One region of the Streptomyces sp. NPDC003393 genome, then DNA from elsewhere that is predicted to be linked to it. Evidence: predicted binding sites of a transcription regulator. Region 1 holds the regulator's gene; the other holds the start of a gene.

Region 1 (8,715 bases):
AGGAGGGCACCCGGCTCGCCCGCCGGATCCGGCGCGGCGAGATCTCGATGACGGACGACGACGTGCACGCCGACCGCTACCTGATCGCCGAGGAGACCCTGTCCGCGGCGGGCTTCGACTGGTACGAGGTCTCCAACTGGGCCACCTCCGAGGCGGGGCGCTGCCTGCACAACGAGCTGTACTGGCGCGGCGCCGACTGGTGGGGCGCGGGCCCGGGGGCGCACTCGCACGTGGGCGGGGTGCGCTGGTGGAACGTCAAGCACCCGGGCGCGTACGCGGCGGCGCTCGCGGAGAGGCGGTCGCCGGGGGCGGGGCGTGAGGTTCTGTCGGAGGAGGACCGCCGGGTGGAGCGGATCCTGCTGGAGCTGCGGCTGCGGGAGGGGGCACCGTTGGACTTGCTGCGTCCCGAGGGACTGGCGGCGTCCCGGCGGGCGCTGGAGGACGGGCTCCTGCGGAGCGGGCCGTACGAGGAGGGCCGGGCGGCGCTGACGCTGCGCGGGCGGCTGCTGGCGGACGCCGTGGTGCGGGACCTGGTGGACTGATCACTCCGGCCGGTGAATGCCCCCGGAGAACCGGTTCGATCCCTAACCTGGTTCGTAGGCTGCCGCTGACAGTACGCGGCGAATGTGGAGGCCACGGAGATGACCGCTGTGGACGAACGTGGAGTCGCAGAGTTCTTCGAGGGGTTCGAGCCACCCGACGGACTCACGGTGGAGCTTCTGCGGGGGGAAATCGTGATGACGGCGATCCCTGATCTGGTCCATAACCTGATCGTGATGCTGCTCGGGAGGCAGATTCCACTTGAGCACTGGTACAGCCTTCAGACCCAGGACGTCGACATCATCGACGAAGCCAGCGAGCCTGTCCCGGATCTTGTTGTCGTTGCTCCCGAAATCCTGCCCGCTTCAGGTCGGCTCCTCCCGGCCAGTCTCATCACGATGGTCGTCGAGGTGGTGTCGAAGACCAGCGTCGAGAGGGATTACTGCGTCAAGCGTTCCATCTACGCAGCGGGCGGGATCCCCGTCTACCTCATCGTCGATCCGGTCATGGCGCAGTGCGTCCTGCTGACGCGGCCCGAGGGCGAGGGCGAGAGCGCCGACTACAAGGGGCAGACCAAGAGGAAGTTCGGCGAACCGCTGCGTATCGAGGCACTGGGCGTCGAACTGGACACCAGCGGGTTCGGCACCCTCCCCGACGTCAAGCCCCACCGCTTCCCGCTGCCGTGACGAAGTCGATCAGTTCCTCAACCCTCCCCAGCAGCTCCGGCTCCAGGTCCTTGTAGGACCCCACTCGCTTCAGGATCGCCTGCCACACCGCCCCGGTGTTCTCCGAGGGCCACCCCAGCGCACGGCACACGCCCGTCTTCCAGTCCTGGCCGTGCGGGACGGCGGGCCAGGCCGGGATGCCCAGTGCGGCCGGCTTCACCGCCTCCCAGATGTCGATGTACGGGTGGCCCACCACCAGTGCGTGCTCGCTGGTCACCGACTCCGCGATGCGCCACTCCTTGGTGCCCGGCACCAGGTGGTCCACCAGCACGCCCAGCCGCGCGTCCGGGCCCGGAGCGAAGGCCTCCACGATCGCCGGCAGGTCGTCGACGCCCTCCAGGTACTCCACGACCACGCCCTCGACGCGCAGGTCGTCGCCCCACACCTTCTCGACCAGCTCGGCGTCGTGCCGCCCCTCGACATAGATCCGCCCGGCGCGGGCCACGCGCGCGCGTGCGCCGGGAACGGCGACCGAACCGGACGCCGTGCGGGTGGGACGCGCCGGCCCGGAGGCCGGCCGCACCAGCGTCACCGCCCTGCCCTCCAGCAGGAAGCCGCCGGGCCGGAGCGGGAACACCCGGTGCTTGCCGAAGCGGTCCTCCAGGGTCACCGTGCCCGCCTCGCAGCGGATCACCGCCCCGCAGAAGCCGGTGCCCGGTTCCTCGACGACCAGGCCCGGCTCCGCCGCCACCTCGGGCACGGCCTTCGGCTTCTTCCACGGAGGGGTCAGGTCGGGTGAGTACTGCCGCATTCGAGTGACGATATGGAGAAGGCCGTACGCGATCAGCTCGACACGCCGAAGCGGGCGGCGAGCGCGTCGCGCTGGGTGCGCACGAACTCGGCGCCGACCACCGCTCCGTGACCGGGCACGTACAGTGCGTCCTCGCCGCCCAGCTCCAGCAGGCGGTCCAGAGCGGCGGGCCAGCGGGACGGCACGGCGTCGGGGCCGGCCTGCGGCTCGCCGGACTCCTCGACGAGATCGCCGCAGAACACCACGGTCCGCCCGTCCGCGAGCCCCGGCACCACCACCGCCAGGTCGTGCGCGGTGTGGCCGGGCCCCACGTCCGCGAGCAGCGCCCGACGGCCGCCCCCGAGGTCCACGGTCAGCCGGCCGCGCACCTCGCGGCCGGGCCGCACCAGCGCCGCCGCGGCCTCGCGGGCCGCCTCGGCGTCCAGTCCGTTGCGTACGGCGTCCGCGCGCAACTCCTCGCGCGCGCGGCCGTCCTCGGACGCGGCACGCGCGCCCCCGGCGGCGAAGACCGCCGCGGCCGGGAACGCCGCCGCCCCGAAGACATGGTCGAAGTGCGGATGGGTCAGCGCGAGAAGTGTCACATCGCCGCCGCCGAGCTCCCGCGCCTGCGCCCGCAGCCGGGCTCCCTCCGCCAGGCTCGACCCGGCGTCCACCAGCAGCGCCGTGCCGCCCGAGACGACCAGCCCGACGGTGCAGTCCCACACCGGCAACCGCACCCGGCCGACCCCCTCCGCCAGCCGCTCCCACCCCAGCTCTTCCCAAGTCACCGTCATACCGGGACGCTATCCCTCCCCGCACCGGCCCGTCGGCACCAGCCTTGCCGACGGTGTACCCGACGGCCGTACACTGGGCGCGGGAATGCTGGCACTCGTATGCGCCGAGTGCCAGGCGGGATCCGAGGCAGTTTTGGAGGTGCACGCGATGCTCAGTGAGCGACGGCTTCAGGTGTTGCGTGCCATCGTCCAGGACTACGTCGGAACCGAGGAGCCGGTCGGCTCCAAGGCCCTCACCGAGCGGCACAACCTCGGCGTCTCACCGGCCACGGTCCGCAACGACATGGCGGCCCTGGAGGACGAGGGCTACATCGCCCAGCCGCACACCAGCGCGGGCCGCATCCCCACCGACAAGGGCTACCGCCTCTTCGTCGACAAGCTCGCCGGGGTCAAGCCGATGACCCCGCCGGAGCGGCGCGCCATCCAGAACTTCCTCGACGGCGCCGTCGACCTCGACGACGTGGTGGCCCGCACGGTGCGGCTGCTGGCGCAGCTGACCCGGCAGGTCGCCGTGGTGCAGTATCCGTCGCTGACCCGTTCGACCGTGCGGCACGTGGAGCTGCTCTCGCTCGCGCCCGCGCGCGTGATGCTGGTGCTGATCACGGACACCGGGCGGGTCGAGCAGCGGATGATCGACTGCCCGGCCCCGTTCGGCGAGACCTCGCTCGCGGACCTGCGGGCGCGGTTGAACAGCCGGGTCGCCGGCCGCCGTTTCACGGATGTGCCGCACCTGGTGGAAGATCTCCCCGAGGGCTTCGACCTCGAGGACCGCGGTACGGTCTTCACGGTGCTGTCCACGCTCCTCGAGACCCTGGTCGAGGAGAACGAGGAGCGGCTGATGATCGGCGGCACCGCCAATCTGACCCGCTTCGCACACGACTTCCCCCTCACCATCCGCCCCGTCCTGGAGGCGCTGGAGGAGCAGGTCGTCCTGCTGAAGCTGCTCGGTGAGACACAGGACCAGGGCATGACCGTGCGCATCGGTCACGAGAACGCCTACGAAGGACTCAACTCCACGTCCGTCGTGTCGGTGGGCTACGGTTCGGGCGGCGAGGCAGTCGCCAAGCTCGGCGTGGTCGGACCGACCCGCATGGACTACCCGGGAACGATGGGAGCGGTACGCGCAGTGGCACGGTACGTCGGACAGATCCTGGCGGAGTCGTAAGTGGCCACGGACTACTACGCCGTTCTCGGCGTGCGTCGCGACGCGTCGCAGGAAGAGATCAAGAAGGCCTTCCGGCGGCTCGCGCGCGAGCTGCACCCGGACGTCAACCCGGATCCGAAGACCCAGGAGCGGTTCAAGGAGATCAACGCCGCTTACGAGGTGCTGTCGGACCCGCAGAAGAAGCAGGTCTACGACCTCGGCGGCGACCCGCTCTCGCAGTCCGGCGGCGCGGGTGCGGGCGGCTTCGGGGCCGGCGCCTTCGGCAACTTCTCCGACATCATGGACGCGTTCTTCGGGACGGCGTCGCAGCGCGGACCGCGCTCGCGCACCCGCCGGGGCCAGGACGCCATGATCCGGCTGGAGGTGGAGCTGGACGAGGCCGCCTTCGGCACCACGAAGGACATCCAGGTCGACACGGCCGTCGTCTGCAACACCTGCAACGGCGAGGGCGCGGCCCCGGGGACCTCCGCCCAGACGTGCGACATGTGCCGTGGCCGCGGTGAGGTCTCGCAGGTCACCCGGTCCTTCCTGGGCCAGGTCATGACGTCCCGGCCCTGCCCCCAGTGCCAGGGCTTCGGCACCGTCGTGCCCACCCCGTGCCCGGAGTGCGCGGGCGACGGCCGCATCCGTGCCCGGCGCACGCTGACGGTGAAGATCCCGGCCGGTGTGGACAACGGCACGCGCATCCAGCTGGCCGGCGAGGGCGAGGTCGGCCCCGGCGGCGGCCCGGCCGGTGACCTGTACGTCGAGATCCACGAGCTGCCGCACTCCACGTTCCAGCGGCGCGGCGACGACCTGCACTGCACGGTCACCATCCCGATGACCGCGGCGGCCCTCGGCACCAAGGTGCCGCTGGAGACCCTGGACGGCCTGGAGGAGGTCGACATCCGCCCGGGCACGCAGTCCGGCCAGTCGATCCCGCTGCACGGCCGGGGCGTCACGCATCTGCGCGGCGGCGGCCGGGGTGACCTCGTCGTCCACGTCGAGGTCCAGACCCCGGGCAAGCTCGACCCCGAGCAGGAGCGCCTGCTGCGCGAGCTGGCCAAGCTGCGCGGCGAGGAACGGCCGCAGGGGCAGTTCCAGCCGGGGCAGCAAGGGTTGTTCTCGCGGTTGAAGGACGCGTTCAACGGCCGCTGAGCTGGGCCGCTGATCGAGAGGAGGCGCCCGCTGCCGGCAGTGGGCGCCCCTCGCGCAGGCCGGGGGTCCGCCCGATTCGGAGCCTCGAGCAGGACGTGGCACCATGCGCTCATGTCCTCCGCACTGACCGATCTCTTCCCGCACCCGATCGTGCAGGCCCCGATGGCGGGCGGTCCTTCCGGGCCGCCGCTCGCCGCCGCGGTGTCGGACGCGGGCGGGCTCGGGTTCCTCGCCGCCGGGTACAAGACCGCCGACGGGATGTACCAGGAGATCAAGCAGCTGCGCGGACTGACCGGCCGTCCCTTCGGCGTCAACGTCTTCGTGCCCCAGGCCGAGCATGCCGAGTCCGGCGCGCTCGACCTCTACGCCCAGCAGCTGGCCGGTGAGGCCACCTGGTACGGGACCGAGCTGGGCGATCCGGAGTGCGCGCGGGACGACGGCTACGACGTCAAGCTGGCCGTGCTCCTCGACGACCCGGTGCCGGTGGTCTCCTTCCACTTCGGCGTTCCCACCCGCGAGGTGATCGACTCCCTGCACCGGGCCGGCACCTTCACCCTGGTCACCGCGACGACCGTCGAGGAGGCGCTGGCCGTGCAGCGGGCGGGCGCGGACGCGGTGGTCGCCCAGGGCGTGGAGGCCGGCGGCCACCAGGGCGCCCACCGCGACTGCCCGGAGAACGACGGCTGCGGTATCGGCGTGCTCTCCCTCGTCGCGCAGATCCGCGAGGCGGTCAACCTCCCGGTCGTCGCCGCCGGCGGCATCATGCGCGGCGGCCAGATCGCCGCCGTCCTCGCGGCCGGCGCGAGCGCCGCCCAGCTGGGCACCGCGTTCCTGACCACCCCCGAGTCCGGCGCGCACGACCTGCACAAGCAGGCCCTGACCGACCCTCTGTTCACGCACACGGAGCTGACCCGCGCGTTCTCCGGCCGTCCCGCCCGCAGCCTGGTCAACCGGTTCGTGCGCGAGCACGGCCGGTACGCGCCGGCCGCCTACCCGGAGATCAGCCACCTCGTCGCCCCCCTGCGCAGGGCCGCCGCCGAGGCGGGCGATCCGCAGGGCATGGCGCTCTGGGCGGGCCAGGGCCACCGCATGGCCCGCGAGCTGCCCGCCGGACAGCTGGTGGAGCTGCTGGCGGCCGAACTCGACGCCGCCCGGACGGCGTTGTCCGTCCGTCCGCCGGCGGGAGGTGACGTGCGATGACCGCACCGGTGTTCGTCGTCGACGAGCTGGCCGGGACCGGACCGGAGTTCGTGCTCGACGGTCCCGAAGGCCGGCACGCGGTCTCCGTGAAGCGGCTGCGGCCCGGAGAGGACGTGGTGCTCACCGACGGCCGAGGTCGCTGGGCCGAGGGGGTGGTGAAGGCCGCCGAGGGCAAGGACCGGCTGGTCGTCACGGACCTGGAGACCGTGCACGAGGAGCCCCCGGAGTCCCCCCGCATCACCGTCGTGCAGGCCCTCCCCAAGGGGGACCGCGGTGAGCTGGCGGTGGAGACGATGACCGAGGTCGGCGTGGACGCCGTGGTGCCCTGGCAGGCCTCCCGCTGTATCACGCAGTGGAAGGGCGAGCGCGGCCTGAAGGCGCTCGGCAAGTGGCGGGCGACCGCCCGCGAGGCCGGCAAGCAGTCCCGCCGGGTCCGTTTCCCTCAGGTCGCGGACGCGGCGACGACCGGACAGGTCGCGGCACTGCTGGCCGAGGCGGACTTCGCGGCCGTCCTCCACGAGAGCGGCGAGGAGCGCCTGGCCGGCGCCGAACTGCCCACCGAGGGCGACATCGTGCTCGTCGTCGGCCCCGAAGGGGGTGTCTCCCCGGAGGAACTGGCGGCGTTCGAGGAGGCGGGAGCGAAGGCGTACGTCCTCGGGCGTACGGTGCTGCGTACATCGACCGCGGGGACCGCGGCGGCCGCCCTGCTGATGGGCCGCACCGGCCGCTGGTCCTGACAATCGCCGGTCCCGAACCGTAGGGGATGTCGTGGAACTCGCCCAAGTCCGGTTGCTCGTCACCGACTTCGCCGCCGCCTACCGCTTCTACGCCGAGGTCCTGGGCCTCAAGCCGCAGTCCGGGGCGGCCGAGGGGCCGTACGAGAAGTTCAGTCCGGCCACCGGGTCCGCGGGCATCGCCCTGCAGGACCGGGCGATGATGGCCGAGGTGCTGGGCGAGCTCGGCGACGAGGCCAGCGGCCACCGCTCCCTGGTGGTGCTGCGCGTGGACGACCTCGACGCCTACTGCGCCGAGCTGACCGCCCGCGGCGCGACCCTGCTGCACGGCCCGGCCCCCATGACGGACCGCATGCGCGTCGCCCACCTCAAGGACCCGGAGGGCAACCTCGTGGAACTCCAGGAGTGGCTGCTGCTGCGCGGCTGACGGCGACGGCCTCGACAGCTCCCGGCCGGCCGCCTCCCTGGCGCCGGGCAGCAGCCCGCGCCGCCGGGCCGCGTCGGCCAGGGCCCGGACGGCGCCCGTGCGGCGCGCGCGTGGCCGTATGCGCCCTTCCACGGGGCGCGGGCCGGTGGCACGCTGGCGTGCATGGGGGTGTCGAGGTGGATGCGGCAACTGCCGCGCGGGCGGCGGGTGATGGCCGCGGCGGGGCTCGTGGTGCTCGTCGCGGGCGGGGCCGTCGCATGCGATCCCGGCGGGCTGAGTACCGCGTCGGTGGCCTATACGACCGACCGTACGGCGACCGCCGAGCTGAACCGGCGGCACACCTCCGTGCGCCGGCTGAACTGCACGGCCCACTACGACGGCGGCGGCAGGACCGCCACGCCGGCGCCGTCGGCGTCCCGTGCCACCGTGGCCTCCGTCGACTGCCGGGGGGAGACCGAGGACGGCCGGAAGATCACCGTCACCGGCAAGGTCACCCGGGCCGTCAGCGGTGCCTGTGTGCGCGGCGACCTGAGTGCCGAGGCGGGCGGCAGGGTGGTCTTCCACGTCAGCGGGCTCGGCGACTGCGACGCCGTCGGCGGCCCCACCTACCGGCCGCCCGGCACCCACGGGCAGCCGGGCCCGACGGTCACGGTCACCGTGACCCGGACCATCTGGTGCCACGGCGACCCGACCTGCTGGCCGGTCCCGGGCAAGTGAAGGGCCCTGTCCACGGCGTGACGTGCGAAGGAAGCACGTCCAAGTGATCCGGACCCCTGTCCGCGGCCGCCGCCGCTGCGTAGGGTGATCGGGTGACTCAGTCCGCATCGTCTTTGCTGTCCGCGTCGACGGCGTACCTCCGTTTCCCCCATCTGCACGGCGAGTCGGTCGCCTTCACCGCCGAGGACGACGTGTGGCTCGCGCCGCTGGACGGCGGGCGCGCCTGGCGGGTCAGCGCCGACAACGTGCCGGTGAACCACCCCCGCATCTCGCCCGACGGCACCGCCGTCGCCTGGACCTCCACCCGGGACGGCGCTCCCGAGGTGCACGTCGCCCCGGTCGACGGCGGCCCCGCCAAACGCCTCACCCACTGGGGGAGTTGGCGCACCCAGGTGCGCGGCTGGACCCCGGACGGCCGGGTGCTCGCGCTGAGCACGCAGGGCCAGGCGAGCCTGCGCCGCAGCTGGGCACGCGCCGTCCCGCTGGACGGCGGACCGGCCGCCACCCTGCCGTACGGCCCGGTCGGCGACATCGCGTACGGACCGC
Region 2 (8,715 bases), on a different contig from region 1:
GGCGCTCAGTGGGCGTGGCCGTGGCCGTGGCCCGCGGCGGCCGGCTCTTCCTCTTCCTTCTTCTCGACGACCAGGGTCTCGGTCGTCAGCAGGAGGGAGGCGATGGAGGCGGCGTTCTCCAGGGCGGAGCGGGTGACCTTGACCGGGTCGATGACGCCGGCCTTGACCAGGTCGCCGTACTCGCCGGTGGCGGCGTTGTAGCCGCTCATCTTCTCCAGCTCGGCGACCTTGGAGACGATGACGTAGCCCTCCAGGCCGGCGTTCTCGGCGATCCAGCGCAGCGGCTCGACGGCGGCGCGGCGGACGACCGCGACACCCGTGGCCTCGTCGCCGGTCTTGCCGAGGTTGTCCTGAAGGATCTTCACGGCGTGGACCAGAGCCGAGCCACCACCGGAGACGATGCCCTCCTCGACCGCGGCGCGGGTCGCGGAGATGGCGTCCTCCAGACGGTGCTTCTTCTCCTTCAGCTCCACCTCGGTGGCGGCGCCGACCTTGATGACGCACACGCCGCCGGCCAGCTTCGCGAGGCGCTCCTGGAGCTTCTCGCGGTCCCAGTCGGAGTCGGTGTTCTCGATCTCGGCCTTGATCTGGGCGACGCGGCCGTCGACGTCCGACTTGTTGCCGGCGCCGTCGACGATCGTGGTGTCGTCCTTGGTGACGGTGACACGGCGGGCGGAGCCGAGGACGTCCAGACCGACCTGGTCGAGCTTGAGGCCGACCTCCTCGGAGATGACGGTGGCGCCGGTGAGGATCGCCATGTCCTGGAGCATCGCCTTGCGGCGGTCGCCGAAGCCGGGGGCCTTGACGGCGGTGGCGTTGAAGGTGCCGCGGATCTTGTTGACGACCAGGGTCGACAGGGCCTCGCCCTCGACGTCCTCGGCGATGATCAGCAGTGGCTTGGAGGCGTTCGCCTGGATGATCTTCTCGAGCAGCGGCAGCAGGTCCGCGATGGAGGAGATCTTGCCCTGGTGGATCAGGATGTACGGGTCGTCGAGGACGGCCTCCATGCGCTCCTGGTCCGTGACGAAGTACGGCGACAGGTAGCCCTTGTCGAAGGCCATGCCCTCGGTGAAGTCCAGCTCCAGACCGAAGGTGTTGGACTCCTCGACGGTGATGACGCCGTCCTTGCCGACCTTGTCCATCGCCTCGGCGATCAGCTCGCCGACCTGCTGGTCCTGGGCGGACAGCGCGGCCACGGCGGCGATGTCGGACTTCTCGTCGATCGGGCGGGCCGAGGAAAGCAGGTCCTCGGCGACCGCGGCGACGGCGGCGTCGATGCCCTTCTTCAGCAGCGCCGGGGAGGCGCCGGCGGCGACGTTCTTCAGGCCCTCGCGCACCAGCGCCTGGGCGAGCACGGTGGCGGTGGTGGTGCCGTCACCAGCGATGTCGTTGGTCTTGGTCGCCACCTCCTTCACCAGCTGGGCGCCGAGGTTCTCGTACGGGTCCTCGACCTCGACCTCGCGGGCGATGGTGACACCGTCGTTGGTGATGGTGGGGGCACCGAACTTCTTGTCGATGACGACGTTGCGGCCCTTGGGGCCGATCGTCACCTTGACCGTGTCGGCGAGCTTGTTGACGCCGCGCTCGAGGGCGCGACGGGCGTCCTCGTCGAACTTCAGGATCTTCGCCATGGCAGCGGGAGCCCTCTCGGAAATCTGGGTGGAAAAGGCGCTGCGCCCCGGGCGCCCGGCTTCTTATCGGTCGCGGGGGCCAGGGGCGCAGCTCAAAGCAGGGATCGAGGTGATTACTTCTCGATGATCGCGAGGACGTCGCGAGCCGAGAGAACGAGGTACTCCTCGTTGTTGTACTTCACCTCGGTGCCGCCGTACTTGCTGTAGAGCACGACGTCGCCGACCTTGACGTCGAGCGGAAGGCGGTTGCCGTCCTCGAAGCGGCCCGGGCCCACGGCCAGGACGACGCCCTCCTGGGGCTTCTCCTTGGCGGTGTCCGGGATGACCAGGCCCGAGGCCGTGGTCTGCTCGGCGTCCAGCGGCTGGACCACGATGCGGTCCTCGAGCGGCTTGATGGCAACCTTGGAGCTGGCGGTCGTCACGATCCGACCTCCCCCTTCGGAGATCTCACGGGGTTAACTGTCTGAGGTGGCGACCAGGTCGATCCGTCGTCGCGGGTGCCGGACCTGCCCGTCGCTGTGTTGGCACTCTCCGGTGGGGAGTGCCAGAGCCGAGACTATGACCGTCGTTAGCACTCGGTCAAGCGGAGTGCCAATTGCCTCGTGGCGCGTCGCCGGTCGGGGCCTTCGGCGACACCTGGGCTCCCTCCCTTACGGCCGCGTCCTCGAACTCCCTCGGGACGCCCGGACGGCTCTTGTCACAGGTACTCCTCCAGCCTCCCCACCGCCAGGCCCGCCTGCTGGATCTTTCGCAGGAGGCGGATCGTGCGGGTGCGCAAGGGCGGGCCGTCGAGGTCGTCGTCGCCGGCGGCGACCAGAACGATGTCGCCGGGGCGCAGGGAGTGGGAGCCGTGGGTGAAGCGCAGGTCGGTCTCCTTCATCGACGCGCGCCACAGGACGACCGCGGAGACCTGGCAGTCGGCGGCGGCGCGCAGGGTCGTGGTGTCGTACGCGCCGTACGGCGGGCGGAACAGGCGGGCGCGGACACCGAAGCGGGCGTGGAGCTTGTCGCGCTGGCCGCAGATCTCCGCGCGTTGGGCCCGGTACGGCAGGCCGCGCAGCAGAGGGTGGTCCAGGGTGTGGTTCTCCAGGTCCGCACCGGCCGCCAGCAGTCGCCCGAAGTGCCCTTGACCCGGCCCGACGACGCTGTCGGTGAGGAACATGCCGACCGGCAGCCGCAGTTCGCGGACCATGTCGACGAACCGCGGGTCCCGCTCGGCGCCGTCGTCGTAGGTGAGGAAGACGACCCGGTCGTCGGTGCGGACGTGGTCCAGGACCGGGGGCGGGGCGGAGTCCCGCGCGGTGCGGCGCAGCGGGCGGGCGGAGGGGGGCGGGGACAGCGGGGCAGCGAGGCCCCAGCGGCGGTACGGCTGCCCGGGGGCCGGTGTCCCGGGCCGCACCCGCTGGGCCGCCTTGCGGCCCAGCCGTTCGATCGGGTCGACGGAGGGCGCACAGCCGGCCAGGAGCAGCAGTGCGGCCGCGAGCAGCAGCGCGGCCGTGCGCCGGGGCCACGGCCGCAGCGTCACAGGTAGTCCTCCAGCCGCGCCACCGCGAACCCCTCGGCCGTGACGTGGTCCAGGAACCGGCGCATGACGTCGGCCATCGTGCCGTTCCACTCCTTGCGGCCCCGGAAGTGGGTGAGGACGATGTCGCCGGGGCGCAGCCGCTGGTCCTTCTCGCGGAACTCCCAGTGGTCGGCGAAGACCTCCTCGTTCCAGATCGGCGCGTACTCGATGCCGCAGGACTTGGCGGCGGCCAGGGTGTCCTGGTTGTAGCTGCCGTAGGGCGGGCGCATGAGTTTCGGGCGCTCGCCGAACTGCTCGTCCATGATGTCCTGCATGTCGCAGATCTCGCGCCGCTGCTGCTCGAAGGACAGTTTCCGCAGGTCGGGGTGGTGCAGGGTGTGGTTGTTGAGGGTGACCCCCGAGGCCTGCATCTTCCGGAAGTAGGCGTAGTCGTCCTTGATGAGGTAGTCGGTGAGGAACGCCGTGTAGGGGATCTTCAGTTCGCTCATCATGCGCAGGAAGGCGGGGTCCTTCTCCGCTCCGTCGTCGATGGTGAGGAAGACGACCTTGTCCTCGGTGGGGACCGTGGTGAAGACCGGGGGGAGGTACCAGTCCTTCTGGCGGCTCACCTCGAAGCCCGGGCGGGGGGTGATCCGCGGTCTCACGGCGGAGGGCTTCGAGGGTGTGAGGGGAACCTGCTTCAGGCCCCAGCGCTTGGTTGCGGCGACCCTGGCCGCGTGGGAGGCGCGCAGGCGGTTGGCGTAGGAGTCCAGGGCGCGCGCCGCGGGCGCCTGGCCGAGCTGCTGGCCCGGGGCGGGCGGTGCCGGCGTGTCGGTCTCGGAGCAGCCGGAGGCGAGGGCGGTGAGGGCGAGGGCGGCGAGCCCGGCACGCAGACCCGCTCCGCGCCTCGGAGAACAGACCAGTGTGGGACGCTTCTTATCGTTTTGTACGACTGCTCTCATGGTGCCGGATCCTCGCAGGCCACCGGCCCGAACCCGCGCCGACACCGCGGCCGCCGGGCACACCGTCCACCGACTGGCCGACAATGAGCCCGTGAACGACCCACAGGCCCCGCTCGACGCCTTCGCCGCCCTGCTCACCCCCGAGGGCCGTGCCCTCCTGGACGAGGTGCGCGACACCGACCCCGCCGACGAGCTCGCCGTCGCCACCCGACTGCGCCGCGGCCACCCGGCCGGACTGGTGTCGGCCGCGCTCGGCCAGGCCCGGCTGCGGCAGCGGGCGGCGGCGAAGTTCGGGGCCGAGGACGCGCGGCGGATGTTCTTCACGCCGAACGGGGTCGAGCAGTCGACGCGCGCGAGCGTGGCCGCGCACCGGGCCGCACGCCTCGCCGAACTCGGCGTGACCTCACTCGCCGACCTGTGCTGCGGCATCGGCGGCGACGCGATCGCCCTCGCCCGCGCCGGGATCCGGGTCCTCGCCGTCGACCGCGACCCGGTGACGGCCGCCGCCGCCCGCGCGAACGCCGAGGCCCTGGGCCTCTCCGACCTGATCGAGGTGCGTGAGGCGGACGTGACGGACGTCGACACCTCCGCGTACGACGCGGTGTTCGTCGACCCGGCCCGCAGGGGCGGCCGGGGCCGGATCTTCGACCCGGAGGCCTACTCGCCACCGCTCTCCTGGGCCGTCGAGACCGCCCTCGAGGCCCCGCACGCCGCCCTGAAGATCGCCCCCGGTGTCCCCCACGAGGCGGTGCCGCCGCAGGCCGAGGCCGAGTGGATCTCCGACTGCGGGGACGTGAAGGAGGCGGTGCTGTGGTTCGCCACCGAGCCGGGCCTGGTGCGGGCGACACTGCTCCCCGGCCCGCACAGCCTGCGCGGCCGGGGCCTTGCGAACCCCCCGGTCCGACCGCTGGGCCGCTACCTGTACGAGCCCGACGGCGCCGTCATCCGTGCCCACCTCGTCGCCGAGGTCGCCGCGGACCTCGACGGCGGCCTGCTCGACGAGACGATCGCGTACGTCACCGCCGACGAACTGCGGCCCACCCCGTACGCCACCCCCTACGAGATCACGGACCAACTCCCCTTCAACGTGAAGAAGCTGAAGGCGCTGCTGCGGGAACGGCAGGTCGGCACCCTGACCGTGAAGAAGCGCGGCTCGGCGGTCGAGCCGGAGGAACTGCGCCGCAAGGTGTTGCCGAAGGCGCAGGGGCGGAACACGGTGACGGTGTTCCTCACCCGGGTCGCGGGGGCGCCGACGATGCTGGTCGGCCACCCGGCGGGCTGACACGGCCTACCGGGGCGGCGCCCGGCGGCACCGTCGCGCGTGGCCCGCGGAGCTCCACTCGAGCACGCGGACCGCGGAACTTTGGCGGGAGCGGCGGGTCGCCGACCGGGACGGATCCCCGTTCACCCAGGACTTCACGAAGCACATCCCGGTGCGGCGCGAGCCCTCGCGCGGCGGCACCGTCACGGGGTACGAAAACGCGACGGCCGGACCCCGCGAACGAGGTCCGGCCGTCGTGTCGTGCCCTAGGCCCGGGGCAGGAGTCCCCGTGTCCCGGACCACTCGGCCGCGCGGGACCAGAGGCCCGTTCCGCCGGTGGAACCGGAGCCGAGGCCCCCGAGATCCCGGCCGCCGGGGTCCCAGCCGCCGGTGCCCGCGGCGGAGCCGTCACCGCCGGCCCACAACGGCCGGTGGCCGTTGTCCGTGCGCTGGATGCCGACCGTGTAGGTCCGGGTGAACGCCCCGTTCGCCGAGGTCACCGTGATGGTGTAGGCGGTGAGCCGGGAGCCGGTCGACGAGAGCAGGGAGCTGCCGTCGGTGACCTTCACCCGCGCCCCGGGCTCGGCCGCCACGGCGGAGACGGCCGGAGGCCTTCCGCCCTTCGGCCAGTCGACGACGTACGTGGACCCCTCGGGGTCGAACCCGTCGACAGCGAGGCCGCCCACGGTGATCGACCTGGCGTCGGCGACACTGGCCTTCGTGGCGTCCGGGTGGTTCTTCACCGTGACCGACCCGTCGGCGTGGACGACCACGTCCGCCGCCATCGCGGCGGCCAGGTTGATCCGCTGCCAGCCGGCCTCCCCGTCCGCGGTGCGGTCGAGCGGGTAGCCCGAGTCCGTCGCGGTCTGCTCCAGGATCTGCGTGCGCTGGGCGGTGGTGAGATCCGGGAAGGCGGTGATCAGCAGCGCCGCCGCGTCGGACGGCGTCCTCAGGGGCTGCCCGGCCTTGCCGACCTGGGAGAACTCGTAGGTGAGGCGCTGCGTGTACAGGTCGACGTCCTGGGCGGTGCTCAGGCCGTCGTAGGCGTCGCCCTCGCAGGCCGCGAGCGTGTCGCCGTACCCCTCCTCCCGGCACTGCGCGAGCAGTACGTTCTCGATCTCGACGTGGGCCTGCATGAGCAGCTTCTGGAACTCGGGGTCGGCCCACCGGTGCGCGACGGTGGCCTGACCGGTGATGCGGCCGCCCATGACGTCGAGCGGGTAGTGGAATCCGAGGACGATGCGGTTGTTCCCGTACTCCGAGGTGCGGGCGAGGATCGAGGGTGCCAGCTCCGGAAGGAGCGTGGCGAGGACGGTCCCCGCTTCGTAGCCGGCGTAGGTGTGGCCGCTGGGGTAGGAGCCGCTGGTGGTGAGGCCGCCGTAGGAGCCGTCCTGCGACTCGTAGACGGCGCCCCCGTCACCGACGAACCCGAGCCGCACGTACGGGCGCTGGTAGCCGTAGTGGTCCTTCGCCGCTCCGCCCTTGTCGAGGCCCTGCGAAACGCGGGAGAACAGCGCGCTGGTCTTCGGCAGCAGGCCGCCCTTCAGGGCGTCGCTGTAGATCTGACCCAGCCGGGAGCCGAGGCCGTCCGCCATCGTGACGGTGGCGCTGTTGGTCGCGTCGACCTCGGCCCGGTCCACCTCCTTCTGCGTCGCGGCGTTGTTGATGCTCACGGCGATCTTGTCGTTCTCGGCGGTGAGTGCGGTGCCGGCGGGCACCTTGGAGTCGGCGGCGAGGATGTCGGGCCCGAGGTCCTTGAAGCCGTCGAGCAGGCCGTAGACGTATTCGCTCCCGTCGCCGCCGCCCGGCCAGTTGTCGGAGGCGTAGTGCGCCTCGAGCGTCTCGTCCGGGAAGGGCGAGGGCGCGTACGCCGGGTCGGCGGCGTCCGCCGCGGCGGCGGTGCCGGACGCGGAGGCCGCTGTGGTCGTGTCGGGCGCGTCGGAGGTTCCGGCGAGGGTGACCGCGGTGACGGTCGCCGTGTGCGCCTTCGCCCCGCCCGTGGTGGTGAGCAGCGCGGTGCCCGTGGTGGCGGGGACATGGGCGGTGGTGCCGTCGTTCAGGGTCACGGTGTAGCCGATGACCGGGAATCCGCCGTCGCCGGCCGGCCGCCAGGTCACGCGGACCTGCTTGCCGTCGGTGACGACGCCCGTCACGTTCGGCTGCTGCGGCGTGCCGCCGCCGGTCACCACGGGTGCCGTCGCGGGGCTCTGGCGCGAGGCGCCGAACTCGTTCACCGCCTGGACGCGCGCGGTGTACGACCGGCCGGCCCGCAGCCGGCTGAACGTGATGCTGCGGCTGTGCGGGTCGTCGACCCGGATCTGGTGGCCGTCGCTGAGTGCGATCCGGTAGCCGGTGACCGCGGAACCGCCGTCGTCGGCGGACGCGGACCAGGCGACGGTCACGCTCGTGCCGGACGAGGTGGCCGAGACCGCGTCGGGCGGCGCCGGTGCGGTCCTGGGCTTCGTCGTCAGCGCGGACATGGCGTGGCGGAGGGCTTCGTACCGTGCGGTGAGCGTGGAGTCCGCCGCCGTGTCGTCGGCGATGGTGGCTTTGGCCGCGGTGAGTGCCGCGGTGAACGCCTGCCACGACGCGTCCGTGTAACGGTCGTCGGCGAGGGCCGACGCGGTGGTGACCAGGTCCTCCAGTCGCAGTCTCGGCAGCGGGACCAGTTGGCCCGCGGCGAGGGTGAGGCTGCGGGTCTGGGTGTCGACCTCGGTCTGCGTCACGTCGTCGGCGTCGGCGAGGGCACGGGCGGCGGCGAGTTCGCGCAGGTAGACGCCGAAGTCGATGGCGTCGTAGCGCTCCGCGTCGCCGGAGAGCCCCTCGTACCGGTCGATCGCCTTGCGCAGGGCGGTCTTGTCCGTGACGGCGGGCGCCTCGACGTGGTCGAAGGTGATCCGGCCGAGGTTCGCGACGTACGGGTGCGAGGAATCCGGGGTCGTGGTCAGCCGCAGGTGGACGGCGTGCTTGCCGGTGATCGCCTTGGGCAGCGTCAGGCTGGTCGTCCCGCCGGACGACCACGCGGCCCCGGTGACCGGCAGCGGCACGGTCGCGTACGGCGTGCCCGGGTTCGCCGCGTCGAAGGAGTCCAGGTAGAGCTGGACGGCGGAGCCGGTGCCGCAGCGGGCGGAGTTGTTGACGTAGGTGATGGTGACGGTGGTCTTCGGCGAGGTGCCGAAGTCGATGTCGCCGTAGTCGAGCCAGGCGCCGTCGTAGGTGCCGCCGAGGTCGGTGGTGGTACCGGCGACGCTCCAGCCGACCGGCTCGCTCTTGAGGCCGCCGCCGCTGTTCGAGCGGAACGCGGTGGCGTCGAAGCCCGCGGGGGCGTCGGCCTGCTGCGTCAGGGTCAGCGAGTAG

What was found. Region 1 encodes HrcA, which represses chaperone genes, less so after heat shock. Its sites were predicted from a motif close to TTNGCACTCNGNNNNNCNGAGTGCNAA; they were not measured.
Region 2: groES (co-chaperone GroES) is a predicted target of HrcA. The motif match lies at 2,200-2,226, and genes of this name have one in related genera.

The regions. Positions count from the first base shown of each region.
Region 1 covers NZ_JBSFRB010000005.1:8,813-17,527, forward strand. The annotation lists gene hemW (radical SAM family heme chaperone HemW) at 1-542, shown strand, start outside; gene ACWDUZ_RS06745 (Uma2 family endonuclease) at 642-1,226, shown strand; gene ACWDUZ_RS06750 (DUF3097 domain-containing protein) at 1,198-2,016, opposite strand; gene ACWDUZ_RS06755 (MBL fold metallo-hydrolase) at 2,049-2,789, opposite strand; gene hrcA (heat-inducible transcriptional repressor HrcA) at 2,938-3,954, shown strand; gene dnaJ (molecular chaperone DnaJ) at 3,955-5,091, shown strand; gene ACWDUZ_RS06770 (nitronate monooxygenase) at 5,203-6,291, shown strand; gene ACWDUZ_RS06775 (16S rRNA (uracil(1498)-N(3))-methyltransferase) at 6,288-7,028, shown strand; gene ACWDUZ_RS06780 (VOC family protein) at 7,060-7,452, shown strand; gene ACWDUZ_RS06785 (hypothetical protein) at 7,615-8,169, shown strand; gene ACWDUZ_RS06790 (S41 family peptidase) at 8,283-8,715, shown strand, end outside.
Region 2 covers NZ_JBSFRB010000044.1:24,898-33,612, forward strand. The annotation lists gene groL (chaperonin GroEL) at 6-1,631, opposite strand; gene groES (co-chaperone GroES) at 1,745-2,053, opposite strand; gene ACWDUZ_RS31680 (polysaccharide deacetylase family protein) at 2,329-3,156, opposite strand; gene ACWDUZ_RS31685 (polysaccharide deacetylase family protein) at 3,153-4,097, opposite strand; gene ACWDUZ_RS31690 (class I SAM-dependent methyltransferase) at 4,189-5,379, shown strand; gene ACWDUZ_RS31695 (glycoside hydrolase domain-containing protein) at 5,625-8,715, opposite strand, start outside.